DNA from 4 places in the Paenibacillus sp. FSL R10-2796 genome. Region 1 is predicted to be linked to each of the others. Evidence: riboswitches for the same ligand, from Rfam matches in the RefSeq annotation. Region 1 holds a riboswitch; each other region holds the start of a gene.

Region 1 (7,881 bases):
TTGCTAGAACGGGCATCGGATGCTTTAAAAGGAAGCCTGAACGCACTATCTGTTATGTTTCAGTGGATTTTTGTAATTCTTGCAGGTGCATTGCCGATTCTAATCGGTGCGGGCATTATTTTAATCATCGTTTGGTTTGCCCGCAAAAATATCCGTGCACGACGGGAGCAGCAGACCCAGCGGATACGGCAGGAAAATCGGGAACTGAACAAGGCGGTACTCCCTGGACCAGCAGAGCCAAAGGTGACAACCTCAATAAAGGATAAGAAAGCTAACGGGGACGAGAATAAAGAATAAGCTCCTATGAATTAAAAAGCCTCCAATTCATGGTATACCGTGAATTGGAGGCTTTTCTATAAGACAGTACAGTATTTCGCTTTTATCGAAGATTAGGCAGGCTGGAAGAGTACACGATACTCGCCATAGCCCTCTTTCTCCAGATCCTCTTTTGGTATAAAGCGCAGTGCCGCTGAATTAATGCAGTAGCGCAGGCCGTTTTCCCCTGGACCATCGTCGAAGACATGACCTAGATGGGAATCTGCTACTTTGCTGCGCACTTCTGTGCGAACCATCAAATGGCTGAGGTCCGTCTTTTCCTTCACGGCGTAATCGCGAATCGGACGTGTAAAGCTGGGCCAGCCACAACCGGAATCGTATTTATCCTGCGAACTGAATAATGCTTCACCAGATACGATATCTACATAAATGCCTTCTCCGTGGTGATCCCAAAAATCATTTCGGAAAGGTGACTCTGTAGCGCTATTCTGAGTGACTTCATATTGAAGTGGCGTCAGACGTTCTTTTAAGCTTAGTTTGTCTTCTTTATGTGTCCAGTGGGTTTCGATAAAATCCTCTCGGCCGGAACCCTTACGGTAACGTTTGTAGTGACCCGGGTTCTTACGATGGTAGCCCTGATGATATTCTTCGGCAGGATAGAAGGTTGCTGCCGGGAGGATCGGGGTAACAATCGGGCTAGCGAATCGGCCGCTTTCTTGCAAAGCTGCCTTGGAAGCCTCTGCTTGTTGCTTCTGTTCTTCAGAATGGGTGAAGATAGCCGTTCCGTAAGAGGTGCCGCGATCATGGAATTGTCCACCCGCATCGGTTGGGTCAATTTGCTGCCAGAATAACTCAAGCAGCTTGCTATAAGGGAAAATTTCTGGATTGAACGTAATTTGTACGGCTTCAACATGTCCTGTAGTTTCGGAGCATACCTCTTCATAGGTAGGATTCACTGTATGCCCGCCAGTATAGCCGGAGACGACACTAATAATGCCTGGCAATTCCTCGAACGGCGAGACCATGCACCAGAAGCATCCACCTGCAAAGGTTGCTTTTTCCGCCTTGGAATTTATATGGTTAGTCTGATGTTCACTCATTAATATCCCTCCATTCATGTAATGCAATTAAATAGATCACAATCTAATTATAAAGCAAATAACCACAGCCTGCCAGCTTCCGCCAAATAAGCTCTCTGTTACCTAGTGTTTTTTACTTCCTGTGAACTGTAACGAAAGCTTAGTCCGGCTATAATAAGCACAATGGCATAAACAATAATGGCTATAATCGCATTACCTGGGTTCTGGAACAGTTGATCCCCAAGGAAGGCATACAAGGCGATGCCTGGGATTTTTCCAATAGCTGAGGCAGCAAGATAACCCCAGAAGGGCAGTCCGGCTGCTCCGGCATAGATGTTAACTGCTGTCTGCGGGATAATCGGCAAGAGACGTGCTAAGACAATAGAAGCAAAGGGCCGCCGTTCTATGCCTTTTGTGAATTTTTCGAGTAGGGGAATAGAAGTCAGATAAGCTCTCGCTTGATCTTGAAATAAGAATTTCACTACGCCAAAAAGGAATGCGGCAGCAAGGGTTGTAGCTACCCAGCAAATTAAAGCACCTGCCAAACTTCCGTATGCATAACCAAAAAATCCGATGACCGCTTTGTACGGTACAACTGGAAAGAGAGCCAGTAAAGTTGCGATCCCTATAGAGCTGAAAAGATTATGATCCTCTTTCATCCAGCTAAGGATGTCATATCTGTAGATAAACGCAAGGATTGTGCCCGAAACATAAAGAATAATCGAGAACCATTTTCTCATAGCTAATATACCCTTTCTTCCACTCATTCATCTCATCATACGGGATAAAAAGTAAATATTGAAGTGTAGATCATTGTCGGCGGACGCCAAGCAGGTATAATAGCATTTATAGAGAACAAAGAGAGAGATAAATTCTTGAATTATAAAGAGGGGAGTTAGATCATTGATTGTTTCTGCACGCAAAAGAGTCGCCATCATCGGGATTGGAAATATCGCCCGCAAAGTATATTTGCCACTGCTCTCTCAGCATGGACAAGTTGAGGTAGTGGGGGTTCTCAGTCACTCATCCACAACAGTAGAGCAAGCTGTTAAAGCCTACCGTTTTCCTAAAGGTACGACAAATTTGGACGAGCTGTTGTCTTGGGATCTGGATGCAGTATTTGTGCATAGCCCAACGACGACCCATTATGATATAGTAACAAAATGTCTCGAACATGGGATTTCGGTGTATGTAGATAAGCCGCTGTCCTATGATCTGGAAGAATCCAGAAGGATGGCAGAACTGGCAGAAAATAAAGGGCTGCTGCTAGGCGTGGGCTTTAATCGGCGTTTTGCCCCAATGTATGTCACTGCCAAGAGTTGGCTCGAGGAAGCCGGAGGCATTAGCCATTGCCACGCGATTAAACATCGCACGAAGCTGCAGTTAGGCAGCAGCCGTGAGACTGTGCATGACGACTTGATTCATATGCTTGATCTGCTGTTATGGTTATGTGGAGATCAGTATGAGCTGCTTCGCAGTAATCTTCAATCCAATGGAGAGGGGCGACTTGTGCAGGCATCTGGAATGCTGGGTTGGGAGCAAGGCTCAGTGGGGATGTATAGCATGCTTCGTGAGGCGGGTGTTGATTTGGAGAAGCTGGAGCTGCACGGTAATGGACGTTCGGTGGAAGTGGCAGATCTGGACCAAGCCATCCTATATGAAAAAAATGCTTTGCCACGGACCCAGAGCTTTGGAAGCTGGGATACGGTGCTGGATAGAAGAGGTTTTGGTGGAGTGGTAGATCATTTCCTGAACAATATAAATACACCAGAGTTATGCAGTATTGCTGCTTCAGCAGTTCTGCCTAGTCATAGATTGGCAGCTCAGCTTGCTGAATGAGGTCTCTAAGAAAGGAGTAAATTATGGAAGACAACCGTAAATTAGTGGAGGAACAAATCATCGAAAGCTATAAGCGTGAGGAAGAGATGATGATCCTTGTATTCGCCCAGTGGTGCGTGAATCAAGGACTCGACCCGCACAGTTTGTATTTGCAGGCTTATCCACAGCAAGAAGGGAATGAAGCCTTGCGAAAAGCGCTTGCCCTAACGGTTTCAGCGGAGGAAGCAGGGGATATTTCTGATGACACAGTTCTGGGCGTACTCTCCTTATTCGGAAATGATGACTTGGCGCAAATCGTGACAGAAGCGATCTCTAAAAGGGAATCTAGAGCACATACAGGGGATTGACAACGAGGATATAATGATAATGTCAGATGAACTTTTTTTAGTAAACGATGTTCATCAGGGATGAAATGTGTTAATATTATATATACTAACTAATAGTAAGTTTCGCTAGTGAGAGGTGAGAACAATGGAAGAACATCAAATTTCGATGTGTCCCAGATTTGAGACAGCCTTCTCTTTCTTAGGCAAACGTTGGAATGGACTTATTATTCAGACATTGATGAGTGGACCGAAGCGGTTTAAAGATATTTCCGGCCTCATTCCTTCAATGAGCGATAAGATGCTGTCCGAGCGGATGAAGGATTTGGAAGGTGAGGGTATTCTGGTTAGACATGTATACCCGGAAACACCTGTGCGTATTGAATATGAACTAACAGACAAAGGCCGTGCGCTGGAGCCTGTTATGCAGCAGATTCAGTCTTGGGCTGAGAGCTGGGTAGAGTAGAAATCAAAGTCGTGTTGTGGCCCTTTTTCCTGAAGAACGGAGGAGGGCTTTTCAATTTTTAAATAAAAACCTTGCACAGATCGAAAAAATCTGTAATATAATAGAAAAAACGTTGTATGTTCCTTGCATGGAAACGCTTGCAATATTGGTTTTTGCTCAAATCTACTCAGCTGGAGTACAGGCATAGCAAAACTATTAGGAGGCGAGGGAGATGAAGACCACCCTGTTTTCCCGGGAAATAACGTATGGAAAAAAGGATGTTGCTGAGCTGGAGAACGCTTCGATCAAAGTACAGCTCATCTATGACAAGACGTTGTTCATGCTGCATAGCCATCTTCCAGATTCCTTATGGGATGCGTGGATTGGCGTGCCTTACAGCATTATCTCTTCACTCTACAAAGGCAACAATGATAGCGGGACTATTTTTCAAAAATGGATTCAAAGTCCTTCTGGCTGGAAATGTATCGGCTGTGAACGGCATTGCCTGGAGTCGACGGAACCTCTTCAAGAAGTGAATGTGGCGAGTAATCAACGACAATATAAGTTCCATAATGGCATTCGCCAAAGCATGGTGCTACAAGCCCTAATTTGGTCCATGTACGAGAATACCGTATTATTCAAACCCTTTTTAGGGGATGAGCCCTTTTTTGATGAAGATGATTTGCATACGATATCCTCTTATTTCGTGCCAACTTACCTTAATGATCTACGTCTTCTGGAGCAGTCTAAGCCTTGTAAAGAGTACAAAGATCAGAATATACAGATTTATCAGGAATGGATAGCCGCCCCTGACCTTGTCCTCAAATGGAACGGAGGCCTAACAGAAGGCAGATGGATGACTGGTGTTTATATGGATCACTCCCGCTTTGCTGGTTTAGGACCTTATTTGAAGGACGCAAAGGGTAAGCGAACGTATATGCAGGCTTATGTTCAATAGAAGATACAGATTTGGTGTGATCAATTGATGCGCCTCTTCAGAAATTGTCTTAGGTATTTCGTACTAGGATATTATTATGAAGAGGCGTATTTTTTCTATATATTAGTAAATTTGGTTGTTGATAGGGAGGTTATAACAAAGAATTAGATGAAAAACGACAAAGTTCACAGTAATGACTATATCCAGTGATTCAGTTATAGGGTATTATTACCAAGCAGAGAATACATTGTAAGTGGAGTATTGAATCTGTTTTCGATTTCCTTTAATAACCATTTGAATTAAAAAGGCAAACCTGCACGAAAGTCAGGGACGCAAAGCCACGGGCCTTATTCGAACATCTAAGGATGCTAACGAATGGTAGCCGGGCCGCTTCTTCTAGTGGTTTTTTTTTGTGTTTTTTTATGGATAGCATTTGAACTTATTCTTAAATCGGAGGACATTATGACAAAAAGAAAGAGATTAATAAGTAAATTATTATGTTTATTGTTGTTAATTCAGCTGTTTGCTCCTTTTCTTGGTGGGAGTTACATGAAAGTCCTTGCGCAAGGAGAGACAATTAAAATTCAATTTCAACCTATGCAATCGCATACTCCAGAGGGGTTTCTCGCTGATTACGGAGAAGTATTCGGTGTTAAAAACAACTATGCCTACGGTTGGACTACAGATCATACAAATTCCACTGTTACAAGAGCTACTTATGATGACTTGCAGAACAAGTTTAATATGAGTCAGAGCTCGTACGGAAATCCTACTCTCGATACATTGACATTAATGCATCCTGACGGGATGTGGGAGATTCAATTAGACAATGGTATCTATGAAGTAGCTGTAACTGTGGGTGATTCAGTATATGGAAGTAAGAATGCACTGGATGTGGAAGGCACTATATTCTGGGATGGTCTATCGTTAGACCCTGGAGAGCATTCTACATTGAAGAAAAGTGTTACTGTAAGGGATGGAAAGCTAAGCTTGAGTCAGATTAATAGTCCTAATGTAGAAACGGCATTAAATAATATCGAAATTTCTATGGTTAACATGTTCACTCCTACTCTTGCACAACCCCGTATCGCTTTGCCAGCAGAAGAAAATAAGATAGCCGGGAACAAGGTATTGATGTCAGGGACGATGGTCAATGTACATAATGCTCCTCCGTTTATAAAAGTGAAGGGACTCCAAGGGGAGATCTCCAGATATATGAACGAACAGACTGACAATATCAAGCTACGGATACAACAATATGAACAAACTGCTTTCACTGTTAGTGGCAGTGATGTTACTGCGATCCATCAAGCTGTTACTTCAAGCCTACATAGTCCAGCAATTATTAAAGCAGGACATCTCAATTTAGAGAAGAGTGTTACTTTTGGAAGTCCGGACAAGCCGGTTATTTTAATATTAGAGGGTATTAATACCAATCAATTCTTGAACATTACTGTCTACGGAACCTTAATCCTGAAGGGAGGGCTAAATGCCAACGCTGCATTGTCTTTAAATATCTTAAACGGCAGTAGTGATGAGTCAAATGGGAATCTATGGGTGCAAGGTGCTTTTCAATTGAATAATAATCTGGATTTTCATGTAGACAATGAACTTTTCGCAGGTGATTTAACTTATAACAGCGGTACGCTCAATATAGAAGCGAAGAGAGTATTGGTTCCTGGAAGTTTGAATATTAATACTAATGTAATTATGAATATTGAAGACGAGATTTCAATAGGAGTGGTTATATCCAATAATCTTGTAGCTGATTTGAAAGTGAAGAAAGGTGACCTGTTCGTCCGCGACAGCATTAGTGTGAATAATCATTTAAACATTACAACCGGAGGATTGTTTGCGGTAGGTGGTGATCTGATCACAAATCAAAGGCCAAACATTCACACTGGATATGGAACGGAAGGGCACACTCTTTTGAAATATGCCGTTTCGGGGTTGAAAGCTGAGTACTTCAGTGGGAGCGATTTTACTGGTCAGAAGGTGACAAAGTTGGATGAATCCATCTTCTTGTCGGGGCAACCAGTTTTGGGGGTACCTGGTATTGCAGATAAACGATTTTCCGTGAGCTGGACAGGTCAGGTACAACCTAATTATTCGGGAGAGTATACGTTCTTTGTTAATACCAATGGTGGAGTTAAGTTATGGGTAAATGATCAACTTCTTGTTGATCAATGGTCAGCTAGGTATAACTCTGCACAGAGAACAATTCAACTTGAGGCAGGAATGAAATATGATCTCAGAATGGAATATGCCAATGACTTGGGAAATCCTCAAGCCAGTTTGCTCTGGGAAAGTGACAAACAGATTAAAGAAGTAGTCCCTTCCATATCATTGAGACCATTTGCTATTCCCTTACCTGTAGCTAGTGCAGTTGATACAGGTATTACTATACAATGGCCGACTCTTTTTAACGCGGATGGATACGAAGTAGAGTTTGATAACAATATTACCAGTATTGGAACAGAACCGTATTTTTCTGCAGATAGTCTTAATTCAGGAACAGAACATATTTATCGCGTTCGAGCCAACAGTGGTGATCTCAAAGGGGAATGGTCACTGGCAACACCACATTGGACATTGCCAACTGTCCCTCAGGATATAAACCTAACCTCTACCAGTAACTCCATAACCCTTACTTGGTCACCTGTTATCGGTGCAACCAGCTATGAGATTGAGGTTAATAATAGTATTCAAGACATTGGAAATGTTTTGACTTACCTAGAAAATGATCTAAACCCAAATATGCAAAAAACCTTTCGTGTCAGAGCTAAGAATAGCAGTGGCGTAGGAGGATGGAGCAAGATTATTGCCAAGTCTACCACTGTGGGGGTTCCTGCTAATCTGTCGGGTCTTGCAGAGGAAAATGGGATAAAAGTGCAGTGGGACGCAGTGTCAGGAGCAATTACTTATGACCTCGAAGTTGATGGCGTTGTTATAAGCAGTATCAAGGAGAACGATTACTCTCAT
Region 2 (7,881 bases), 2.9 Mb from region 1:
CTCGCCGCTACTGACGGAATCACTATTGTTTTCTCTTCCTCAGGGTACTTAGATGTTTCAGTTCCCCTGGTCTGCCTCTACACACCCTATGTATTCAGGTATGAGTAACTGCGAATTACCACAGCTGGGTTTCCCCATTCGGACACCCCCGGATCAAAGCTTGCTTACAGCTCCCCGAGGCAGTTTCGTTGTTCGCCACGTCCTTCGTCGGCTCCTGGCGCCTAGGCATCCTCCGTGTGCTCTTATTAGCTTAACCTTGATTCTTCCGCAGGAAAATATCATACGATGACATTCTCTTTGGAATCATCTCACTAATAACATTTACTTGTTTGCACAAGTTGCTAAAAGATGTTCTAAAACGCAAATTCGTTTCGGTATCCAGTTTTCAAGGATCAAGTCTTACTTGAGAGCTTAAACTCTCAAAACTGAGCAACGAGTGAGTAACAGGCCTAAACCTGAGTTTTGGAAGCTGAGCTTCCGATTTGAATGTCCTCATTGCAGAGAACGATTCTCCATAGAAAGGAGGTGATCCAGCCGCACCTTCCGATACGGCTACCTTGTTACGACTTCACCCCAATCATCTACCCCACCTTCGGCGGCTGGCTCCCTTGCGGGTTACCCCACCGACTTCGGGTGTTGTAAACTCTCGTGGTGTGACGGGCGGTGTGTACAAGACCCGGGAACGTATTCACCGCGGCATGCTGATCCGCGATTACTAGCAATTCCGACTTCATGCAGGCGAGTTGCAGCCTGCAATCCGAACTGAGACCGGCTTTGATGGGATTGGCTCCACCTCGCGGCTTCGCTTCCCGTTGTACCGGCCATTGTAGTACGTGTGTAGCCCAGGTCATAAGGGGCATGATGATTTGACGTCATCCCCACCTTCCTCCGGTTTGTCACCGGCAGTCACTCTAGAGTGCCCAACATTACTTGCTGGCAACTAAAGTTAAGGGTTGCGCTCGTTGCGGGACTTAACCCAACATCTCACGACACGAGCTGACGACAACCATGCACCACCTGTCTCCTCTGTCCCGAAGGCCGCCACTATCTCTAGTGGATTCAGAGGGATGTCAAGACCTGGTAAGGTTCTTCGCGTTGCTTCGAATTAAACCACATACTCCACTGCTTGTGCGGGTCCCCGTCAATTCCTTTGAGTTTCAGTCTTGCGACCGTACTCCCCAGGCGGAGTGCTTACTGTGTTAACTTCGGCACCAAGGGTATCGAAACCCCTAACACCTAGCACTCATCGTTTACGGCGTGGACTACCAGGGTATCTAATCCTGTTTGCTCCCCACGCTTTCGCGCCTCAGCGTCAGTTACAGCCCAGAAAGTCGCCTTCGCCACTGGTGTTCCTCCACATATCTACGCATTTCACCGCTACACGTGGAATTCCACTTTCCTCTTCTGTACTCAAGCCACCCAGTTTCCAGTGCGACCTCAGGTTGAGCCCAAGGTTTAAACACCAGACTTAAATAGCCGCCTGCGCGCGCTTTACGCCCAATAATTCCGGACAACGCTTGCCCCCTACGTATTACCGCGGCTGCTGGCACGTAGTTAGCCGGGGCTTTCTTCTCAGGTACCGTCACTCCGGTAGCAGTTACTCTACCGGACGTTCTTCCCTGGCAACAGAGCTTTACGATCCGAAAACCTTCATCACTCACGCGGCGTTGCTCCGTCAGGCTTTCGCCCATTGCGGAAGATTCCCTACTGCTGCCTCCCGTAGGAGTCTGGGCCGTGTCTCAGTCCCAGTGTGGCCGTTCACCCTCTCAGGTCGGCTACGCATCGTCGCCTTGGTGGGCCGTTACCCCACCAACTAGCTAATGCGCCGCAGGCCCATCCCTCAGTGACAGATTGCTCCGTCTTTCATTCTTCTCTCAGGAGAAAAAAGAAATTATCCGGTATTAGCTACCGTTTCCGGTAGTTATCCCAGTCTGAAGGGCAGGTTGCCTACGTGTTACTCACCCGTCCGCCGCTAAGTTACTTTGAAAGCAAGCTTTCAAAGTAACTCCGCTCGACTTGCATGTATTAGGCACGCCGCCAGCGTTCGTCCTGAGCCAGGATCAAACTCTCCAATTAGTATTGAAAAGAGCGATATGCTCATTTTGAAACATCTGACGAGAAAATTAATTCTCTAATTTTGGATTTCACTTACGTGATTTCCTACTCACTCGTTGTTCAGTTTTCAAAGATCAAGTTCTTGTTGGCGCCGTTTAATGTCTCAGCAGCAACTCTTATAATATATCATGTTGTCTTCAGAAATGCAAGCTTTATTTTTCGAAGCTTTTTATCAGCCTCGTCTGTATCGCCTGTACGCTGTCTAACAACGCTTACCTATAATACCCCAACTATTAATAGAAAAGCAACCCCTAATATAAAAATAAACAACTAGCTTAATAATTAAGCTAGTTGTTTATTTAATAGAGTTATGTTTCTAGCGACGAACTTAATAGTATTTTGCCGCAGTATATTTGCTTGAGGCTTTAATTAAATCGGTTTTCTTATCACTCTTTGCAAGTCCTGCATCCACTGTAGTATCAATGGTAACCCACTTCCCATTAAGCAACACTTCGTTCCAGGCATGATATTGCGTAACGTAGCTTGTATTCCCCATTACCAACTTAGCAGGAACATCTACACTCCGCAGCATTGCGGCAAAAAGAGAAGCGTAATCATAGCAAATCCCTTTTTTAGTAGTCAATGTCTTATCGATGCTTGGAATATAATCAGTAGTTACACTATTAGCAAGAGAGTAATCATATTGTACATTCGCAACTACATAGTTATAGATCGCTTTAACTTTCTCTTCGTCTGTTGTTTTGCCTTGTACTAATTGTTTAGCTTTGACAATCGCTTTATCAGAAGAACTCCATTTCACATTCTGTACGGAGCCCAAATATACGGAATTCGAGTCACTCATGGTTACGTCTACTACTTCGGAATATAACGCTTTGTATTTATTGCCGGTTGTATTCTCCAGAACAGAAACCTTATAAGTCCCATTTCCTTGTTGCAAAGGGAAGTCCTCAGCTTGTCCAGAAGCATACAAGTTATATGTATAGCTGCTGTTATCTTTGGTGATCATGAGTTTGATTCTTTTATCTTTCGGAATATCATAGTTAATACCAATAACACCTTGAGCCACTTTGGATGTAATCAACCAACTGGCATCTGCACTTGCAGCTTGAGCTGTACTTACCGGAACTGAAGTCATTAGGACGAACAACGCCACCAGCATAAAATAAACCTTTTTCACGGATAAAACTCCTTTCGGTAGCTGGCTGCCATCCTTTCGGGAAGGCCCTTTAGCTTTGCGTCCCTACCTTTCGATAGGTTTGCCGTTATCGTATAAGCTCTATCTGTTCTAGCTTTACTAGATATAATTGATAGAATCCATTTGAAACAAACAAAAAAAGCCTCTTCATTCGGTAGCTGGCTGCCATCCTTTTGGGAAAAGGCCCTTTAGCTTTGCGTCCCTACCTTTCGGAAGGTTTGCCGTTATCGTGTTTAGCTTTCATAGTATAATACTATCATATTTATAGTTGTGAACAAGACCTAATTTACTAGATTACCCATTATTTTATAAATATCTCCCGGTATTTGTGTTTTCTTGTCATTCACTATTCTCCTTTTGTTAATTTGGCATGAACAATCAGCCGATGCGTTGGATTCACTAGCGGATCACATGTAATCAGAGTAAGAATCTTATCCTTGTCATTCCCGTCAAGAACGGAGACATCACTCGGATCTACAACAGAAATATCGTATACCTCATAGTTAAACACCTGATCACTAGTCTTTACCGTGATAACATCCCCCACAACAACCTCATTCAATCTGTTAAACAAACGCCCCGTAGTTCTAGCCCGATGCGCCGCGATTGCAGCATTCCCGATCTCTCCAAGGGGTGCCGTTTCTTTCATATGGGCTGCAGCATGTTTCATATTAGCTTTTGTAGCCCCTTCTAATACAGGCAGCTTCAAATCAATCTTATCGATTTCAATTAGTGCGATTACTTTGCCACCGACTGCAATCTCCGGTTCAGGCTTTTCTGTCTCTTGGGGTTGGGGCTGTGCCTGGGCATCCAGAACCGATTCCTCTGCTAACAGCTGAGTAACTTCAGCATACCTGCTCTTCAGATCTGGCTGGGGAGTACTATCGGCAGTGCTTAGTTCAGCCGTTTCTAATAACTTCTCCTGCTGCCTGTCGTTGTACCACTCGTTAGCTGTCGGATATAACATGATAAGTATCCCAGCCAGTATGAGTAGATAGGAGAATTTACGCAATGTTATTCACCTCCGTATATTGTTTCTATGGTTATATACAAATCAAGCAGAAACAGCTACTTGCCTTTAAGCATAGCAACTCCTTCTGCCTGAAATTAATGTTTAAAATACCCATTTACGACTTCCAAAGAAATTGATGATCACCGTGATAAAGGTAACCAGCACCTTGGAGATCAAGACTTGAATACCTAGTTTGTCTGTCAACAGATGCATTAACAACAGTGATATTCCGAGCACTACCAGATTCAGCACGATAAACTTGACCAGCTGTACGCGGTCGAAGCCTTCTTTATTCCCCCGGTTGCGATCACGAAAGGTAACTTTTTTATTCAAAATAAAGCTATTCGCCGTGCCTGCACTATAGGAGATCACCTGCGCCAATGCGTATACCATCCCTAGTGAATTCAACAATGTGAAAATCACAAAATCAATAAGCGTATTGAGCAAACCTACGGCATTAAATTTGAGGAACTGTATGAATGCAGCGCGCAAGTTCTTATCTGACATCATTGTGGTCCTTCCGGCGGTCCAGTTGTTCTTCGTTCTGGTAGCCTTTAGTCTCACTAACAATATATAGCGGTCTATCTTTAGACTCGTCATAAATCCGTCCGATATACTCCCCAATCACACCCAACAGCATCAGAACGATACCGTTAAAGAGCAGATTAACGCCTACAATGGAAGCCCAGCCCGGAACCGTCCAGGAGGTAAAAAATATCTTTTGAAACAAGACGAAAAATAAATAGAGAAAGCTAGAGAATGAAAGGAAGAATCCAATATACGTAGCAATCTTAAGCGGCTTATGTGAAAAAGAGGTGATGCCATCTAACGCAAAACGAATCATTTTCTTCAGCGGATATTTGGTTTCTCCGGCAAAACGTTCTTCCCGTTCATATTCCACCATAGTCTGCTTGAAGCCAACCCAGCTCACCAAACCTCTGACATAGCGGTTCTTTTCTTTAAGTCCCCGCAGGACATCACATACCTTACGGTCAATAAGACGGAAATCGCCTGTATCCGTAGGAATATCCACACTTGTCATACTGCTGAGCAGGCGGTAAAAAAGCTTCGCGGTGACCTTTTTGAACATCGTTTCTCCGTGGCGCTTCAGGCGTTTCGCATATACAACGTCGTAGCCCTCTTTCCACTTCTCGATCATTTGCAAAATGACCTCCGGAGGATCCTGAAGATCAGCGTCAATAACAACAACCGCTTGACCTTCGGCATAGTCCATGCCAGCTGTAATCGCTACCTGATGTCCGAAATTACGCGAGAAGTCAATCAGCTTGACATGCTCGTCTCGTTCACAGATCTCCCGAATCATCTGGGCGGAACGATCACGACTGCCGTCATTGACGAAGACCAGCTCATAAGTATCGCCGCACTCGTCCATTACTTTTTTCAAACGTTCATAAGTATGGCTAATTACTTGCTCCTCATTGAACATGGGTACAATCACACTATATCTGGCTTTCACCTTTATTCCTCCTACAAGCTTTTTGGAGCGTTACATCCATCTACACTTCATAATAACGCTGCATTCATAAACTTATTTTATAGATTTTTATTAAATCCTAGAAAACCCAAGTTGGGAACCAACGCAGCATATCTTTCACGTAATCTCCACTGACCTGCATCCCTGACAGTACCGGGTAGAAAGCGATAAAGAGCAGCAAAGCAACGGCTACATAGACATACTGTACGTAACGGGCCTCAGGGAATTTACTATCCAGCAACTTCATTATATATACAATACCAAGAATCATAAATGGTACCATAGCAAAATAATGGTAAATAAATGTTTCTCTTGGGACAAGCATCCACGGAACATATTGCGAGAAGAAGGCGATCCAGATCATGTAGAGGTTCTTATCTTTACGTTTCAGCGTAATCCACAGCGTTGCCAGCATCGCAAAAATACCCGTCCACCAGATAAGAGGATTCCCCATAGTCACTATACTGCTGACCTGACCTTCCGGCAAACCTTCACCGCCGCTAAAGAACCAGACCGGTCTCTTCATAAACGGCCATTGCCACCATGAGGAAGCAAAAGGATGTGTAGCTACAAGCTGGCTGTGGTAGTTGTACATATTCTTTTGGGAATCAATCAAACCTTTTATAGTGAAGCCCTCTGCTGATGCAGATAACCCCGGCACAAAAGATAAGCTATAAATAATTACTGGAATAATTACAAAGAACCCGATACAACTAGCCAACGTAATAATAGTCTTTTTCCAAAAAGAATCTACTGCTTCACGACAGGTGCCCAGCAATTCCTTATCTTTAATCTTCCCCTCTGCCAGCAGGCGTCCGGAGGCTTGGTATTCTCTGTAGCGTTCAAAAAGGGAGATAGCCAGCATAATGGCCAGCCCTGCTCCTCCATAGAGCACAATCCATTTCGAAGCTACGCCGATTCCGAAGAATAAGCCAGACCAGAATAACGGAATTAATGTTTTTCTTAAAGGCTGCTTGTAGAAATTCATTGTGTAATACCGCTGCATAAAATAGAACATCAACATAATGAAGAATACTCCGTATACGTCAATCGTGGAGATTCTTGTCTGTGTGAAATGCATGAAATCCAGCGCAAACAATCCTGCCGCGAGGGCGGCGTATTTGCTTTTCTTAAACAAACGCAGCGCCATTACATATATAAGAGGTAACATGGCAACTCCGAACAAGGTTCCGATAATACGCCAGCCGAATGGATTGACTCCGAACAGCTCCATACCTATGGCAATCAACAGCTTGCCAAGCGGTGGATGCGTATTCTCGTAAGGCACTATCCCGTGTGTATATTCATAAGCTGTTCGCGCATGATAGATCTCGTCAAAATAAGTGCTATTCATAAAGTTAGAATATTCCGGAATGAGCGCCTGCTCGTCAAAAAGATTGGCCGCTGCTCCTCTTTTAGGTACTGCGTTAGCATCTGGTGTCACACCGGCAATAGGAAGGGGGATTCTTTCTCCCCCCTGCTCATAAAAGGCCATTTCGTTCAAAGTGAACCCTGGAGAGGTAACTGTTAACTTCACATATCTCGCTGTAACGTTCAGGGGTTGGCTTTTCCAGATGAAGACATTCCCGACATCCTCACTGACATCCATCGGACTGCTCCAGACCTCAGGATTGTCGCTGAATTCCAGCTTGAACTTACCCGTTCCCACGCCACCAAAGATATTGACCCGTTCCAATGGTTTACTCTGCCCCAAATCTACATAGAAGCTTTCACCACTGGCAGCAGGCTCCCATAAGGTCTCTGGAGATTTAGTAGAGCCAAGATTATATAAAGCAAGCGCTGCGTAAACGGCCGTGATAGCTATTATGCATATCCAATCTATACGCTTAAACTTCATCGTTAAATCGCCCTCCCTTCTGATGCGGTTTAATTTGCCCGACAACTCTCAAATCTTCTTCATACTGTTCTTCCGGTGTAATTGGCGCTGGAAGAGGTTTTATTCCCTTGCGGACATACACATCGTATCCGATATTCAGCATATAAAGCAGCAATGCTAGATTAGCTATAGCAGTCACTAATACGATTCCGTCTGCACCCGGGCTAACATCTGCATTCAGGTGGGATAAGGTGTACGCCACATTG
Region 3 (7,881 bases), 2.6 Mb from region 1:
TCGAGCGATATATGGAGTTATTTAGAGATAAATTATCATTTTCGTTCTTTATAGAGTACAAATGCGCGTTATTGGCAGTTTTCTTTTTGATTTATTCCATGTATGATTCATTACAGAAGTTGTTCTTAATAAAGAACGATAATAACGAACCAAAGAAACAGACATTGAGGGGAGGTATTCCTCTGAGACCCAGATCAGCAAGGAGAAGACCTAGAAGAAACAGGAAAATCGGATTACGTATACTGCAATCAGGAATGGCTGTCTCCGTCTTATTTCTATATACCTCGCAGCAAGTTGGTGGTACCTATGGAGGCTTTGGAGCCGCTACGCAAACCACTAGCACGATTAGCTTTTGCGAAGTATTTCCGAATTCGATCAAGGCACTGCTTACAGAGTTCAAAGAGCATGTTAATCGAGCGCTCACTTTAAAAGAATCACTACAGCCCTTTTCCTCATCAGCTAACTACTCGGACGTTTCGGGAATAGAAGGGATGTCGCTGGAAGAGCTTGATGTCGCTGCAGAAGAGATTTCTTCGCAAATAGCGGCGCTTCAATCCCAAATAGATAGCGTTAACGAGCAACTGGCGGCTAACAGCCAAATTTGGAATCAAATCCACAATGAGCTAAGTGCAGCAGCAGCCTTACTCTTCCAGATAGGAGGATATATGACTTCTCTAGATTCCAACTGTCTAGAAATCAAGGACGAGCAATTTTTCAGAGATTTACAAAGCAGCCTGAATCAAAGCGGTGTGATCTCGGAATCCTTGAATGCTTCCTTAAATGGAGTTATTAGTTACCTAACCTCCATACACGATGTCGGTCTTCCATTCGCTTCGGTAGTTACCAGTGATGTTTATGGACAACTTGAATTACGCGAAGGAGAGTTCCCACAGCCACTGCCATTCCTGATTACCTTCACTCAACCAGACGGCGTGATCTCTAGCGACCTCACCTCATCTTATGAAGCTCTAAATACCGAATTGACTAACCATAAAGAATCGGCAACCTCAGGTATCACTACCCTTCAAGATAAACTCCAATTGATCAGTCAGACTCGCGAGCAAAAACTAGAAGAGCTTGAAAAAGCTCGGCTAGAAGAAGAGCAAGCAAAGAAAGAAGAAGAAGCGAAAAAAGAAGAAGAACGTTTGGCTGAGGAGAAAAAGCAACAAGAAGCCGAGGATAAAGCGAAAGCTGAGGCAACCCCTCCAACATCAGGCGAAACTGCTCCGGAAGCCCCAAATAAAGAACAACCTGAAGCCCCAGCCACTGACCCGGTAAAGCCGGAAATTGACGAAGAGCTCACAATTCCAAAAGATGTCCCTCAGCAAGAGGCTCCACAAGAGACGCCAAAGGCGGAAGACAGTACGACTACCCCGCCGGTAGCAACCCAAGCTCCTTCGGACCCTCAACCTGAGAAAGGTGGAGAATAAGATGCGAATTAAAAAAATTATCAATAATACCCTATCGAGCTTAATGCTTGTGATCTTTATTCTGCTGGTGGCAGCCGTAGTGTTATCCAAGGCCTCCGGCGGTGAACCTGCTTTCTTCGGATATGAGATCAAAACCGTACTCTCAGGATCGATGGAACCAGGAATTCAGACAGGCTCAATTGTCGCATTAAAACCCGGAGGGGATATGAATCGTTTCAAACCAGGCGATGTCATCACCTTTAGGAATGAAGATAATCTGCTCATTACTCACCGGATTGTAGAAGCGACCGTCAATAACGCTACTGGTGAAGCTGTTTATCGCACTAAAGGCGATAACAACGACGCGCCCGACATGAACCCTACCAGTTCTGTGAATGTTGTAGCTCAGTATACCGGGGTCACTGTACCCTATGTCGGTTACGCTATGAATTTCGCGGTTTCCAAAGCTGGAAGTGTAGTCCTCATGATCGTGCCTGGCTTGATGCTTCTGCTCTATGCTCTGTATACCTCTTGGAAGGCTGTAGCTGCATTAGAAAAGAAAAATGCTGCCCTACTGCCAGCGTCGCCGCCCCCAACAGAAACACAGCCCTAAGTTGATTGTCCACTTCCGCTTACGAACCGGAAGATACAATATATAAATTTTATAAAAAATTCAAACACAAATTTGAGGAGGAATTTTATTATGGGTATCAAGAAAACATTGGGTCTTGGCGTAGCATCTGCAGCACTGGGTTTATCATTAATCGGCGGAGGAACCTTCGCATACTTTAGCGACACTGCGCAAAGCACAGCTACATTCGCAGCGGGCACGCTCGATCTGAACTCCGACCCTTCTGTCATCGTTAATATTCCTAACCTGAAACCAGGTGATACGGTAACTAAATCCTTCAAATTGAAAAACGATGGTTCGCTCGATATCGGATCTATTATTCTGAATACATCGACTCAAATCACGGATGCTAAAGGAGATAACTACCTGGATTTAGCCGAGTTCATTAAAGTTAAATTCCTTAGAAATAATGATAAAGGAGTACCTATCGTCTCTCCTGAAAATGTAGTTTATGAGACTACACTTGCTGCTTTAAAAAGTCAGCATCCGGATCTCGTAAAAAATACAGGTTGGGATCAACTCTTTACCGAAGCATCCGGTATTAAAGCCGGTACCAACGACAGCTTCTCCGTCCAATTCGAATTTGTGGAAAATAACCAAGATCAAAATATTTTCCAAGGCGATAGCTTAACACTGACTTGGGATTTCGTAGCTAAACAAGGTGCGAAAAAAGACTACTAAGATCAATAAAGTAATTTAATAAAATACTCGAAGAGCAGCAGATCCTGAATCCGGCCACGGATAAGCAGATTGCTGCTCTTCTCTTTACAATAAACTTTGTCCGATTTATTGATATTTGCTATACTAATAACAAAAATTACGGAGGGGCGTCAGCATAGTGCCACAGAATATGGGCCAACGTATCCAGCAGCTCCGCCTAGACAAGGGTTTCTCCCTATCTGAGCTTGCGGACAGAGCAGATGTGGCTAAGTCGTATCTTAGCAACGTGGAGAGAAACATCCAATCCAATCCATCCATCCAGTTTATCGAAAAAATCGCTGACGCGCTTCAGGTATCCATTCATGCCCTACTCTATGGAGAACCCAATGATGCAGAGGAATCACATTTAGATTCGGAATGGTTCCGATTGGTGCAGGAAGCTATGGACTCAGGCATTAGCAAACGCGAATTCAAAGAATTTCTGGACTATCAGAAATGGAAGCTCGATCAAAAGGATTAATACTTCCTACTAATCTGGTACGATCCTCTCTTCTACTAAATCATACCGAAAAAGGACACAGCGAAGAACCGCTGTGCCCTTTTTCGATATGTAACCCCTCTAATGTATTACTGCACGATCTGCACAGTTTTCTCATGAAAGAACTGGCGGATTTCATCTGCCTTAATGCCAGCCTTCTTAGCTGCTAATAATAAATGTACCCACTCTTGATCCAGATCAATAAACTGCTGTTCTCTGTTGCTACCCTGGTTGGACTTTTCCAAAAAATCTCCCCCTAAGATTTTACGTCCCCAGGCAATCCGGCTGTCATAGTATCTCTACCTTAGACCCGCGACTTTGTGCCCCTGCCTTTCGGCAAGTTTACCTTTTACTGGACCCTTTTCACGAAAGGATCTACTTAAAAAACTATAAAATTACTATCTGCAATAACATTATACAAAAAGAAAGCGGAAAAGTGTGTCGATTCCTGGTTACTTTCTATTTTAAAAACGAAAAATAAAAGATTTTTTTTCAAAGATCTTGTCCGATTATCACGATACTCGTCCGTTACATAAAATAAATTGTACTAGCAAAATAAATATTTACTGACCTAATAGTTAAAAATAAGGATAATAGAATCATTTTAATAGGCCTTTAGAATGGGTAATGAGAAGAAACACCCTTCTTTTCATTAGAACAAGCTAACCCATACCATTTTGCGAACGTATTGGACGAAAGAATGAATTGATTACAGTGGCCGAAAGTAGCACAATAAGATGAGAAATGAAACCGCAATCATCACAGCTCCAGTAAGCGTTGACACAAAATGTCACGTATGGAGTTCATCCGTTAAGGAGGATGTATTCATGGCAGCCAAAGAGCCCTATAACGAATCCATTTGGAGTAAGTATTACGGACCCAATTTAGGCTACATTCAAGAAAGATATGAACAGTTTGTGAAAGATCCCTCCACCGTAGAAAATAATTATCGCGAGCTTTTTACAAATTCGGGACCTCCTCCCCTAACTCCGGATAGCGAACCGGCTCCTCAGCCGCGCATCTCGGGAGACACCGAATGGCTTAGAAAAGCAGTAAGAGCTTCCAAGCTAATCGCCAATATTCGTATATATGGCCATATGGCCGCTGAAATTGATCCGCTGGTACGCGATCAGAATCCCATGGCAAAATATCTTGAGCTTGAAACCTATGGGCTGACCCGCGAAGACCTGATCGCACTGCCTGCCACGCTTATATGGGAAAATGCGCCGAATGATGTGCATACCGGATGGGATGCCGTGCAACGTATGCGTCAGGCATACACCAAGACTATCGCCTATGAATTCGGGCATGTGCATGAAGAAAAAGAACTGCAATGGCTAAATAGGCAGGCAGAATCCACCAGCTCACCAGCACCCCTAAATAATACAGAACGCAAAGAGCTCCTGAACCGCCTGATTCAGGTAGAGCAATTTGAAACCTTCCTCCACAAGACTTTTGTAGGTCAGAAGCGTTTCAGTCTTGAAGGCAATGATGCTCTTGTGCCGATGTTAGATGAAATCGTACGTGCTGCTGCACATGACGGTGCGGAGCATATTTTGATGGGCATGGCGCATCGCGGCCGCCTCAACGTTCTTGCACATATTTTGGGCAAACCTTATGATATCATATTTTCAGAGTTTCATCATTCTCCGAACAAGGAGCTTTTCCCTTCCGAAGGCTCCACAGGCATTAACTATGGTTGGACAGGTGATGTGAAATACCATCTCGGTGCAGACCGTGCTGTCCGTGAAGGAGAAACCGTACGCACAAGAATAACACTAGCGAATAACCCAAGTCACTTGGAATTCGTCAATCCTGTTGTGGAAGGTTTCACTCGTGCCGCACAAGAAGATCGGAGCACTGCAGGACTGCCGAAGATTGATACCAGTAAAGCTATGGCGGTGCTGATGCATGGCGATGCTGCTTTTCCAGGTGAAGGAATTGTTGCAGAAACGCTTAATATCGGCAAACTTCAAGGTTATCAAAATGGTGGGACGATCCATATCATTGTTAATAACCGAATTGGTTTTACGACTGAAAGTGAAGATTCCCGTTCTACGCATTATGCGAGTGACATCGCCAAAGGGTATGAAATCCCAATAGTCCATGTCAACGCTGATGACCCAGAAGCCTGCGTAGCAGCTGTACGTTTAGCTAGCGCATACCGCCATCAATTCAAAAAAGATTTCGTAATTGATCTCATCGGCTACCGCCGTCATGGTCACAACGAAATGGATGATCCTGAAACCACACAACCTATTGTCTACGGTAAGGTTCGCAATCATCCAACCGTCTACAAGGTCTATGCAGAGAGACTGAAAAACGAAAAGGTTCTTACCGCCGAAGACGTACAAAGGATGAATGCTGAAGCAGAAAGCGTATTGCAGCGTGCGTACGATACTATGAAGGAAGGCAATCATAAGAAAAAAGAACCCAAAGCCTTCATTCCTCTACAAACGGACCGCGCAGCGGCAAACACTACAGCGGTATCCATCTCCAGCCTGCAGGAGATCAATCGTGAACTGTTGACGGTTCCTGCTGGATTCCAGGTTTATCCGAAGCTGGAGCGCATTTTACAACGTCGTAAAGATGCACTGAATGAGGGTGAAAAGGTCGACTGGGCACTGGCTGAAACATTAGCCTTCGCTACCATTCTGAAAAATGGAACGCCCATCCGACTGAGCGGTCAAGATGCCCAGCGCGGAACCTTCGCACATCGCCATCTGGTGCTGCACGACAGTAAAACAGGAGATTTATTCTCTCCTCTGCATCAGCTAAGCGATTCCCGTGCCTCCTTTGGCGTATACAACAGTCCATTGTCAGAGGCATCAGTATTAGGCTTTGAATATGGTTATAATGTGTTTGCACCGGAAACCTTCGTAATCTGGGAAGCACAGTATGGTGATTTCGCCAATGCGGGTCAGGTTATTTTTGACCAGTTCATTGCCGCTGGACGCGCCAAATGGACACAGCGCAGCAATCTCGTCATCATGCTGCCGCATGGCTACGAAGGACAGGGACCTGAGCACTCTAGCGGTAGGCTGGAACGGTTCTTGCAGCTATCCGCTGAGGAGAACTGGACGGTCGCTAACCTGACTACCGCTTCGCAATATTTCCATCTGCTGCGGCGCCAAGCAGCGTTATGCGGGCAGGAAGATGCTAGACCGCTAGTCATTATGACGCCGAAAAGTCTCATTCGGAATACGCGCAGCACTTCTGCCGGAACCGAGCTGGCTTCAGGACAATTCAAGCCTGTATTAGCTGAATCTTTGCTTGGCCAGAAACCAAGTGAAGTTAAACGGCTCGTAGTCTGCAGCGGTAAAGTCGCTATCGACATCCAAACAGAACTGGAGGCAGCACCGGATAAGGATTGGTCATGGCTGCATGTTCTTCGCCTAGAGCAGCTTTATCCGTTCCCGGAACAGGAGCTAAGCGAACATTTAAACTCCTTTAGCTCCCTTCAGGAAATTGTCTGGGTGCAAGAAGAGCCGAAAAATATGGGCGGCTGGAGCTATAGTGAGCCTCGGTTACGCGCCATCGCACCGAAAAATGCCGGCGTAAGATATATCGGCCGTCCGGAACGTTCCAGCCCGGCCAGTGGTTATGCAGATGTGCATAGCTTCGAACAACGTAGAATTGTAACAGAAGCCCTAAAATCAAATTCGAACGTACAAGCGGCTGTACCGTCCTCTTAAGAGGACGGTATCACAATAGCGTAAACCATTATGTTTGGGGAGGAAACGGCCTGTGTCAGAAATCTTAGTACCCGATCTGGGAGAATCCATATCCGAAGGAACCATCTACAAATGGCTGGTTAAAGAAGGCGACACGGTAGGTCAAGGCGATGTGCTCGCTGAGCTGGAAACGGATAAAGTCAATCTGGAAATTAGTGCAGAGGTGGAGGGTGTCATCTCCACCATCCTGCGTCAAGCGGGCGAGAACGTAGCCGTTGGCGAAGCCATCGGCATCATTGGAGCCGCAAGCGGCAGTACGCCGCGGGCCGCTGAAAGCGAAGCCGAAGCGCCTAAAGCGGCTCCGGCAGGCGGCAACGCAGTAGCAGCCGCCGCGCCTGTAGCTGCGCCCGAAGTGCCTGCAGCAGGTGGCGACAGCCATGCTGCATTGGCATCGCCGGGCGCACGCAAGCTGGCACGGGAGCGCGGCATCGACCTCGGCGAGGTTAGCGCCCGTGATCCTATCGGCCGGATTGGTCAGGCCGATGTGTCCGGTCATGGTGCAGCAGCGCCGCAGGCCGCTGCACCGGTAGCTCCGGCGCCGCAAGGCAAGCCGGAACCAGCGAAGCCGGCAGCGGGCAAAGCCACGCCGGACGAGGGCAAAAACGTGGAGCGCAAGCGCATGTCACGCAGACGGCTCACGATTGCCAGCCGCTTGGTCGAAGCGCAGCAGACCGCGGCCATGCTTACCACCTTCAACGAGGTGGACATGACAGCGATCCTCGACATCCGCAAGCGCCGCAAGGATGCATTTAAAGAAAAACATGAAGTTGGACTAGGCTTCATGTCCTTCTTCACCAAAGCCGTGATCGGTGCGCTTAAAACCTATCCACTGCTGAACGCCGAAATCGACGGTGAAGATCTGGTCGTTAAGAAATTCTACGACATCGGTATTGCTGTTGCAGCGAAAGA
Region 4 (7,881 bases), 2.7 Mb from region 1:
TTAGACGGGCTTCATACTTATTTAAGCTAAGAGGATTATAGTAATCACATAACCCCCTTATAAAATAGATCTAGACCCTGCCGGAAGTGGTGGGGTCACTTTTTTTGCACAGAGTAAATTTATAAATATGGATTTCTCCTTAAATCTACTATAAAGAAGCGCCGCCCCTTTTGGAGACGCCGCTTCTTTATAGTAGATTCTATTCTTTTTGCTCAATTCTTGATTTTGGTGATTTTTTTGGCGGTAACTTGTGCAGGGAATGAATCATCACTTACTTCAAAAAACACTTTAATCTCATCGCCTTTTTTATATTTAGAAGGTGCAACTTTATTTACCCAAATGGCTTGAGAGTACTCATTAGATTCGAGAATCTCCTTATATTCCTTGTTCAAGTCTTCTTCTTTTAATTCAGAAATTACTAAAATTCTTTTATTTTCTACATCTATTGTGTGTACAATTCCTTTCAAAACTTCATCATTCTTACTACAGGCGGTGACTAATAACAAAAAAACAAAAATAAGAGTCCATTTAATAGTAGTACGTGGTTTTTGAATCATGGACCTTCCCCTCCAGTGGTTACGACATTAATTTAAAATCGGTTGCACAGGCATAGCATTTAGTACATTACCAATATAAGAATAAACAGCAGCCCTTCCATTATGACGACCTTTATTGATTCTGGGGAGTTACAGGTGAATGTCTGTAGTATTGATATTTTTATAAGAACTTTTGTTTGTATATAATAAAAATAAATGTTCTTATTTTAGAGGCGATCAATGATGGAAATGAGTATCGACCAAACGGTTGGGATTATTTATCAGGTCAAGGTGAGCAAGATTACACAACGCGAGATCGAGATCCGTGGCATCCGTGACAAACGTCCAACATAAACAAAGGGGATAAATATCATGCGGTGTATAACAATACGGCAGCCTTGGGCGACCTTAATTGCTCTTGGTGAAAAAGAGTTTGAAACTCGTTCATGGAGAACAGCCTACCGCGGCGAGTTAGGCATCCATGCCGGAGTGAGGATTGACAAAAAGATTTGTGAACAGGAACCGTACAAATCAGTATTGGCGAAACATGGCTATACAGCGAATAATTTGCCGACAGGAGCTATTATTGCTACAGGTCAGCTCGCGGGATGTTATGTGGTTACTCCAGAGGTGGATTTAAGGGAATGGATCAATGGGAACGAATATGATTTTGGCGACTATAGTGAAGGACGGTTTGCCTGGAAGCTTGAAGGGGTTCATCCATTAAGCCATCCAATTCCAGCTAAAGGTCGGCTAAGCTTGTGGGAGCACTCTAATCACTTCTGAACGGCGAACAATATTTTTAATGTAATTTTTATGTGCCTATCAGCTTTTTTTCAGGTTCGAGGTATATATTAGAGACACCAAACACCCCCCAGTGTTTTGTGGTATATCTCTCTCAGGTCTTGCCAACTCCCATGGTAAGGCCTATTTTTTTGTTCACTAATTGATTGGGGGGAGAGAGCGCAGCGGCTTCTATACAGCTTTACTTAATCTGGTACTGTTCTTCGTAACTCTTAAAAGATGAAATATCCAGCCCTAGGTATCTGCGCATATGGATGGCAGCCTGAGCCGCAACAATGTCATTCAACAGCAGCATTCGTTCATGATAGCCACGACATATATACTTGGCTTCAATTCCAGTATTAAGTCTGTTTTGCTCATACACCTTGATTCCCCGTCTTCTCATTTCTGCACGAACATCCCTTAGATCTGTTGTAGCTACTGCAGCAGCTGTTCCAAGCACCTCCAGATAAGGGGCGGGTGTTCGTAAGTGTGTAGATAAAATGGCGGAGTCCCGTTCGAAAGCTGATAAAATCATCGGAAGCAATAAATAAGATTTCACCAGCATGTTGTCCCTGCTTTCTGCTCTATGCATGAATCTCATCACCTCTAATAGGAACGTATATTCGTATTCTACCCCGATATTCCAAAAATAATCAATGGTATTTCTAAACAGCTTATCCAATGTGATTAAATTCACAACTAAATAACGAAGAATAAATTATATTAAAAATTGTAATAATAAAAATTAATGTATCGAACGCAAATAAAGGAGAATTATGATGGAAAAAGAGGGCAGCCTCCAGCGTGGATTGTTTTTTGGTTTAATTCTGAGTGTTCCCTTATGGATATCCATATTGGGCTATATACAGTTACTTTAAAATTTAATGAAAAACCTTATGCGAAGCGCCTTTAGGCGCTTTTTTTGTGTGGTACTAATGCGGGGAATTATCGAAAGGAATTGATTGACAATTGTGGGTGTCGGGAGCTAAACTGTTATTAATTCAAAAGTATTAAAAGTCATAGACTGTTATTGGATAGAATGCTTCAGCTACCAGTTCTGGACTTGCAGTGTAATACATATATATAGTCATGATAATAGCAAACCGTCTGAAAGGGCGGGACGCAAAGTCCAGGAGTCTAAAGTGTCTTAAAGGCACAATGACCGTCCGACTGCCATGAGAAGGGAATTTCACTTCTTTTTGGCGGTCTTTTTTGTTGTTAGGTCCTTTAGAGTTTCTGGTAATTATTCTGATTAATATAAATCATAGTTTTAGGAGGTGTGCCATTTGAAAAGAAGAATAAAACCGTTACTCTCGCTTGTATTAGCTGGGATTTTGACGGTAGGTAGTGGGCTTTCCTCATTGGGAGCTGGAGTTGCTGGAGCTAGCAGTTCTTCTACATTGGGAATTGCAGCGGTCTACAACGTGTTTATTCTAGGGGATATAACAACAGTTTCGGATACGGAAGGAAGGTTTGCTGCTGGAGGTAACGTTAACTTAACCAACTATAGTGTTGGAGATAGGTTGACCGCTGCAGAGGTTTCCCTGACTGACACACTTGTTGTTGGAGGGAATCTTACTTTCAACGGAGGTACTGTTTATGGGAATATCGTGCACGGGGGAGATTTTTCAGGGAATGTAACGCTCCTCAAGGGTGGTACAAAAAGACAGGGGAGTACGATTGACTTTTCAGCCGTAGGTCAGTCTTTGAAGGACAAATCAGCAGAACTTGCAGCATTGCCGGCGAATGGAACAACAGTGTACCAATATGGCAGCCTTACCCTGACAGGTACAGATCCTGCGGTCAATGTTTTTAATGTTTCAGGAGATAACGTCTCTAATACCTATGGAATTACAATAAATGTTCCTTCAGGATCTACTGCAATTATTAATATTGATGGTTCTAACGTAAAAATGAAAAACTTCGGATTTCTACCTAATAACGTGTTGAACAGCAAGAAAATTTTGCTTAACTTTAGCCAAGCTGCGTATCTTGATATGGCAGGCATAGGTGTAATGGGAAGCATACTTGCCCCCTATGCTCATGTTGATTTTATTAATGGTCAGATTAACGGTACTTTAGTGGCGGCTTCACTCAAAGGTACTGGTGGTGAATTTCACCACTATCCATACGATGGTGATGAACCTGGACCAACGCCGACACCAACGCCGACAGTGACGCCGACACCAACAGTGACACCAACGCCAACGCCGACAGTGACGCCGACACCAACACCGACAGTGACACCAACGCCAACGCCGACAGTGACGCCGACACCAACACCGACAGTGACACCAACGCCAACGCCGACAGTGACGCCGACACCAACACCGACAGTGACACCAACGCCAACGCCGACAGTGACGCCGACACCAACAGTGACACCAACGCCAACGCCGACAGTGACACCGACACCAACACCGACAGTGACACCGACACCAACACCGACAGTGACACCAACGCCGACACCGACGCCAACACCATGTCCGACGCCGACAGTGACACCAACACCAACACCAACGCCGACAGTGACACCGACGCCAACGCCGACGCCAACGCCGACAGTGACACCGACGCCAACGCCAACAGTGACACCAACGCCGACAGTGACGCCAACACCGACACCAACGCCGACAGTGACACCAACACCGACACCAACACCGACACCAACGCCGACAGTGACACCAACACCAACGCCGACAGTGACACCAACGCCGACGCCGACAGTGACACCAACGCCGACGCCGACAGTGACACCAACGCCAACGCCGACAGTGACGCCAACACCGACACCAACGCCGACAGTGAAGCCAACACCGACACCAACACCGACACCAACGCCGACAGTGAAGCCAACACCGACACCAACGCCGACAGTGACGCCAACACCGACACCAACACCGACACCAACGCCGACAGTGACGCCAACACCGACACCAACGCCGACAGTGACACCAACACCAACGCCAACAGTGACACCAACGCCGACAGTGACGCCGACATCGACACCAACACCGACAGTGACACCAACGCCGACACCAACACCGACACCAACGCCGACAGTGACGCCGACACCAACACCGACACCAACGCCGACGCCTGAAGCAACACCAACACCGACGGTAACGCCTGAAGCAACACCAACGCCGACGCCTGAAGCAACACCAACACCGATGGTAACGCCAGAGGTAACACCAACACCAACGGTAACACCAGAGGTAACACCAACACCAACGGTAACACCAGAGGTAACACCAACGTCGACACCAGAGACTTCGGTGTTCCCGACACCAACGCCATCATCCGTAATTGGCACTATAGTTCTTGCAGAAGATCCCGTGCCGCTTGGGCCTGTAGCTTCGCCGACACCATCGCCAGTACCAACACCGTCGAATAGCACAGAAGTACTTGTTGATGATGATGAGATCCCATTAGGTCCGGTACCGGCAGTGACACCAACGCCAACACCAACACCTGATGAAATCATCGTAGTGGACGATACGATCCCATTAGGTAAGCCACCTGTGAAGGAATTGCCAAAAACGGGTGAATCAAGTCCTGCACCTTACTACGTAGCAGGTTTAGGTTTTGCACTTATCGGATTATTAATGAGAACCAAGTTCTCCAAAAAGAATAAATAATAAAGGGTAGAGCACATAGAGTCGCTTTCGGGAGTGTTCCGATGGCGGCTCTATTTGTATGTCATGATTTCGATAGTTTGGTGCATTCTAAGTAGATGGTATACTCTTGTTGGAAAAGAAATGTAGAGGGGATGGCGAAGGCGAATTGATATGGTTCATTATTAGCGCTGTAATCATCATAGGGATTCTAATCTATGTGGGATTTTTCTTCTATGGTATTGCTATTAAACGAGCGCCAAAGGTATTTCTAAGTAATAATCCTAATCTGAAGGCTGATCCTCCGGTTGCCGGAGCTTCTTGGGGGGAGGGGAAGGATTGGGTCTCTCGCCAGAGCTTCGAGAATATTGAGATCGTATCTGCAGATGGACTTAAACTAAGGGGTTACTTACTCCAATCTAATCGTGCTGCGGGACGCACAGCCATTCTAGCCCACGGTTATTCAGGTAAAGCAAAGGATATGGGGGCGTACGCCAAAATCTACTACGAGAACTTAGGCTGTAACATCCTAATTCCCGATGCAAGAGGGCATGGAGATAGCGCAGGGGATTACATTGGTTTTGGTTGGCCGGAACGAAAAGATTATTTGCAATGGATTGAATACATGATTAAAAAGACTGGGCCCAGTGCTCAAATTGTGCTTCACGGCATCTCTATGGGCGGTGCTACAGTGCTAATGACCTCAGGGGAAGATCTTCCGCCGCAGGTAAAAGCTATTGTTGCGGACTGCGCTTATACCTCAGTAAAAGCACAATTATCTTACCAACTACGACGAATGTATCGCTTGCCAAGTTTCCCTTTCGTTCAAAGTGCAAGTCTAATCACCCGCTTGAAGGCGGGGTATGGCTTTGGTGAAGCCTCTGCATTAAAACAAGTGCGGAAAGCGAAGGCTCCGATTCTTTTTATTCATGGGGATGCGGATAACTTTGTACCTTTTGCTATGATGAATGAATTGTATGAGGCATGCCAGAGTCCAAAAGAGAGGCTCATAGTACCGCAAGCGGGGCATGGATTGTCTTATGATACGGATAAGGCGGGGTATATAGATGTAGTAACAGCTTTTGTAAGTCGATATGTAAAATAAGTCCTGAACGTAGACAGCGCCCGATATCCGCTAGGTAGCGGTTATCGGGCGCCTATATTTTTCCACACATGACGTAGTCCTTGAATAAGGATCGTACCGTCATGCTTTCTCGTTATATTCATCCCCCGCCGTTCGTGAGTAACGGGTGTCTTAATTCCTTGTTATTTCCAGCAGCCGTGTGGCGAGAATAATCCTTCCAATACGACAAAAGCCCTACCTCTCTTTTGCCCTTGCGGCTCCATTGACCGCGCCAGTGTGAATCGGAATGCTATATTTCGAATTTAATCTCATAAAAAGGAAGAGTACTGCAAGAAAACATAAAGCCTCTTTGTCCAAAATGCCGATGTGTATAATAGTCGGCCTGACATCTTCTTGGTGGGGATATTCAATATATCGAAAAACAAATACCATATAAATATAACACACTATTGTTTAAAAGGCAAATATAATAATGAATTCCAAGATAAGGTTTATTTGATTCTAGAGAGGAACAAACCTCGATAAGGGGTGCTTAGATTTTGAAAGTAACTTAAATTGGGTTAATTGTGAATTATTCCGGAAAAGCTAGTAAACCAGAGGAGATGGGCGATCTCGGTGCAAATGGGCTAAAATGTAAGTTGGATATTTTTGCAAACGCTACAAACTTCAACTGAAAATGCCAGAGACGAATGGGTTGTGTCTGCTGGGGTTATTTTGCGTGCCTATTTTGTGAACAGCTCTCTAAAACTGACAATAAACTCCAACATTGATTGAAGGATTGAGGGTAGACCGTTATAATTAATAAGTCTGGATTTTAATTAAAAAATAAGGGAGATTTTTATGAAACGCGCAGATGTGTGGCTGATTTCCATCGTATTGATTGCTGCGCTCGCTTTTCTCGTACCGAGATGGTTTTCGGACAATGATGACAAAGGTGGGGCCGGTAAAAATCTCATAGCCAATGTAACGGTGGACGGTGAGTTATTTAAAACGGTAAAGCTTACAAAAGAAGAACAAACCATTGAGGTCCGCACGGAACGCGGCTATAACATTTTGAAGGTGCATGATTACGGGATTGAAATGTACGATGCCGATTGCGCTGATAAAGTTTGCCTAGGTTTTGGTTTTATTACCCTGCCCAAACAGACGATTGTCTGTCTACCGCATAGAGTATTAGTCGAAATCACCAGTGCGTCGGGGGAGGATGATATAGATGCCTATGTCCAGTAGTGAATCTGCAACAGCTTTAAAAAGAACAGTGATTATTGCGATTTTCGCCGCAGTGGCAGTAGTGTTAAGTTTAATAGAGGCACAGATTCCGTTATCCGGGATGGGACTGGTGCCGGGTGCTAAGCTCGGACTGGCCAACATTATGATTTTGACTTGTATTTACTTTTTACGTGGACGGGATGCTTTGCTGCTTGTCATCCTCAAAACACTGCTTACTGCATTTCTGCTAGGTACCTTCTCAAGCTTGCTGTTTAGTTTATTTGGTTCACTTTTTAGCTTTGTTGTTATGTTTGTGCTGATGCTGATTAGTGGCAAAGGTAAGAGTATAAGCTTGATCGGAATTAGTATAGCCGGTGGGATTGCGCATAATATCGGTCAGCTGCTGGCAGCTTCTATGGTATTTGCATCACTTAGTATTTTTTATTATCTTCCCATGCTGCTGATCACTGGGGTAGTAACAGGAATTGCCGTGGGCTATGCAGTCCGTTATTTGGTGGCGTCATTGTCAAAAATATCGCTGTTTGAAGAATTTTTGGACTGATTAGTCACATCAGCGGAAGGATGACTAACATGAATGAATCATACGAAGGTCAAGACTTAGAGGGAGAGGGACAAGCAGTCATCTCTC

The links. A riboswitch is a leader RNA that binds a small molecule or an ion and turns the genes downstream of it on or off. The one in region 1 is predicted to bind cyclic di-GMP.
Region 2: another riboswitch for cyclic di-GMP. It lies ahead of NST58_RS03670 (transglutaminase-like domain-containing protein); the one in region 1 lies ahead of NST58_RS23325 (PA14 domain-containing protein).
Region 3: another riboswitch for cyclic di-GMP. It lies ahead of NST58_RS02365 (anti-repressor SinI family protein); the one in region 1 lies ahead of NST58_RS23325 (PA14 domain-containing protein).
Region 4: another riboswitch for cyclic di-GMP. It lies ahead of NST58_RS02895 (choice-of-anchor A family protein); the one in region 1 lies ahead of NST58_RS23325 (PA14 domain-containing protein).

Annotation. Positions count from the first base shown of each region.
Region 1 covers NZ_CP150178.1:5,156,558-5,164,438, reverse strand. Annotated here, with positions in the region: gene NST58_RS23360 (DUF4349 domain-containing protein) at 1-297, shown strand, start outside; gene msrA (peptide-methionine (S)-S-oxide reductase MsrA) at 390-1,376, opposite strand; gene NST58_RS23350 (VTT domain-containing protein) at 1,475-2,095, opposite strand; gene NST58_RS23345 (Gfo/Idh/MocA family oxidoreductase) at 2,259-3,194, shown strand; gene NST58_RS23340 (hypothetical protein) at 3,218-3,541, shown strand; gene NST58_RS23335 (helix-turn-helix domain-containing protein) at 3,666-3,983, shown strand; gene NST58_RS23330 (hypothetical protein) at 4,195-4,920, shown strand; cyclic di-GMP riboswitch class I at 5,196-5,294, shown strand; gene NST58_RS23325 (PA14 domain-containing protein) at 5,449-7,881, shown strand, end outside.
Region 2 covers NZ_CP150178.1:789,220-797,100, reverse strand. Annotated here, with positions in the region: rRNA gene NST58_RS03680 (23S ribosomal RNA) at 1-256, opposite strand, end outside; rRNA gene NST58_RS03675 (16S ribosomal RNA) at 519-2,076, opposite strand; gene NST58_RS03670 (transglutaminase-like domain-containing protein) at 2,444-3,253, opposite strand; cyclic di-GMP riboswitch class I at 3,267-3,347, opposite strand; cyclic di-GMP riboswitch class I at 3,422-3,504, opposite strand; gene NST58_RS03665 (class D sortase) at 3,618-4,283, opposite strand; gene NST58_RS03660 (GtrA family protein) at 4,386-4,793, opposite strand; gene NST58_RS03655 (glycosyltransferase family 2 protein) at 4,780-5,760, opposite strand; gene NST58_RS03650 (phospholipid carrier-dependent glycosyltransferase) at 5,858-7,636, opposite strand; gene NST58_RS03645 (glycosyltransferase 87 family protein) at 7,626-7,881, opposite strand, start outside.
Region 3 covers NZ_CP150178.1:490,841-498,721, reverse strand. Annotated here, with positions in the region: gene NST58_RS02385 (hypothetical protein) at 255-1,430, shown strand; gene NST58_RS02380 (signal peptidase I) at 1,432-2,022, shown strand; gene NST58_RS02375 (TasA family protein) at 2,113-2,721, shown strand; gene NST58_RS02370 (helix-turn-helix domain-containing protein) at 2,891-3,220, shown strand; gene NST58_RS02365 (anti-repressor SinI family protein) at 3,328-3,483, opposite strand; cyclic di-GMP riboswitch class I at 3,511-3,595, opposite strand; gene NST58_RS02360 (2-oxoglutarate dehydrogenase E1 component) at 4,066-6,933, shown strand; gene odhB (2-oxoglutarate dehydrogenase complex dihydrolipoyllysine-residue succinyltransferase) at 6,986-7,881, shown strand, end outside.
Region 4 covers NZ_CP150178.1:611,793-619,673, forward strand. Annotated here, with positions in the region: gene NST58_RS02880 (DUF3221 domain-containing protein) at 213-557, opposite strand; gene NST58_RS02885 (ASCH domain-containing protein) at 909-1,322, shown strand; gene NST58_RS02890 (hypothetical protein) at 1,522-1,914, opposite strand; cyclic di-GMP riboswitch class I at 2,410-2,500, shown strand; gene NST58_RS02895 (choice-of-anchor A family protein) at 2,609-4,963, shown strand; gene NST58_RS02900 (alpha/beta hydrolase) at 5,070-6,044, shown strand; gene NST58_RS02905 (NusG domain II-containing protein) at 6,864-7,253, shown strand; gene NST58_RS02910 (Gx transporter family protein) at 7,237-7,794, shown strand; gene NST58_RS02915 (ATP-binding cassette domain-containing protein) at 7,824-7,881, shown strand, end outside.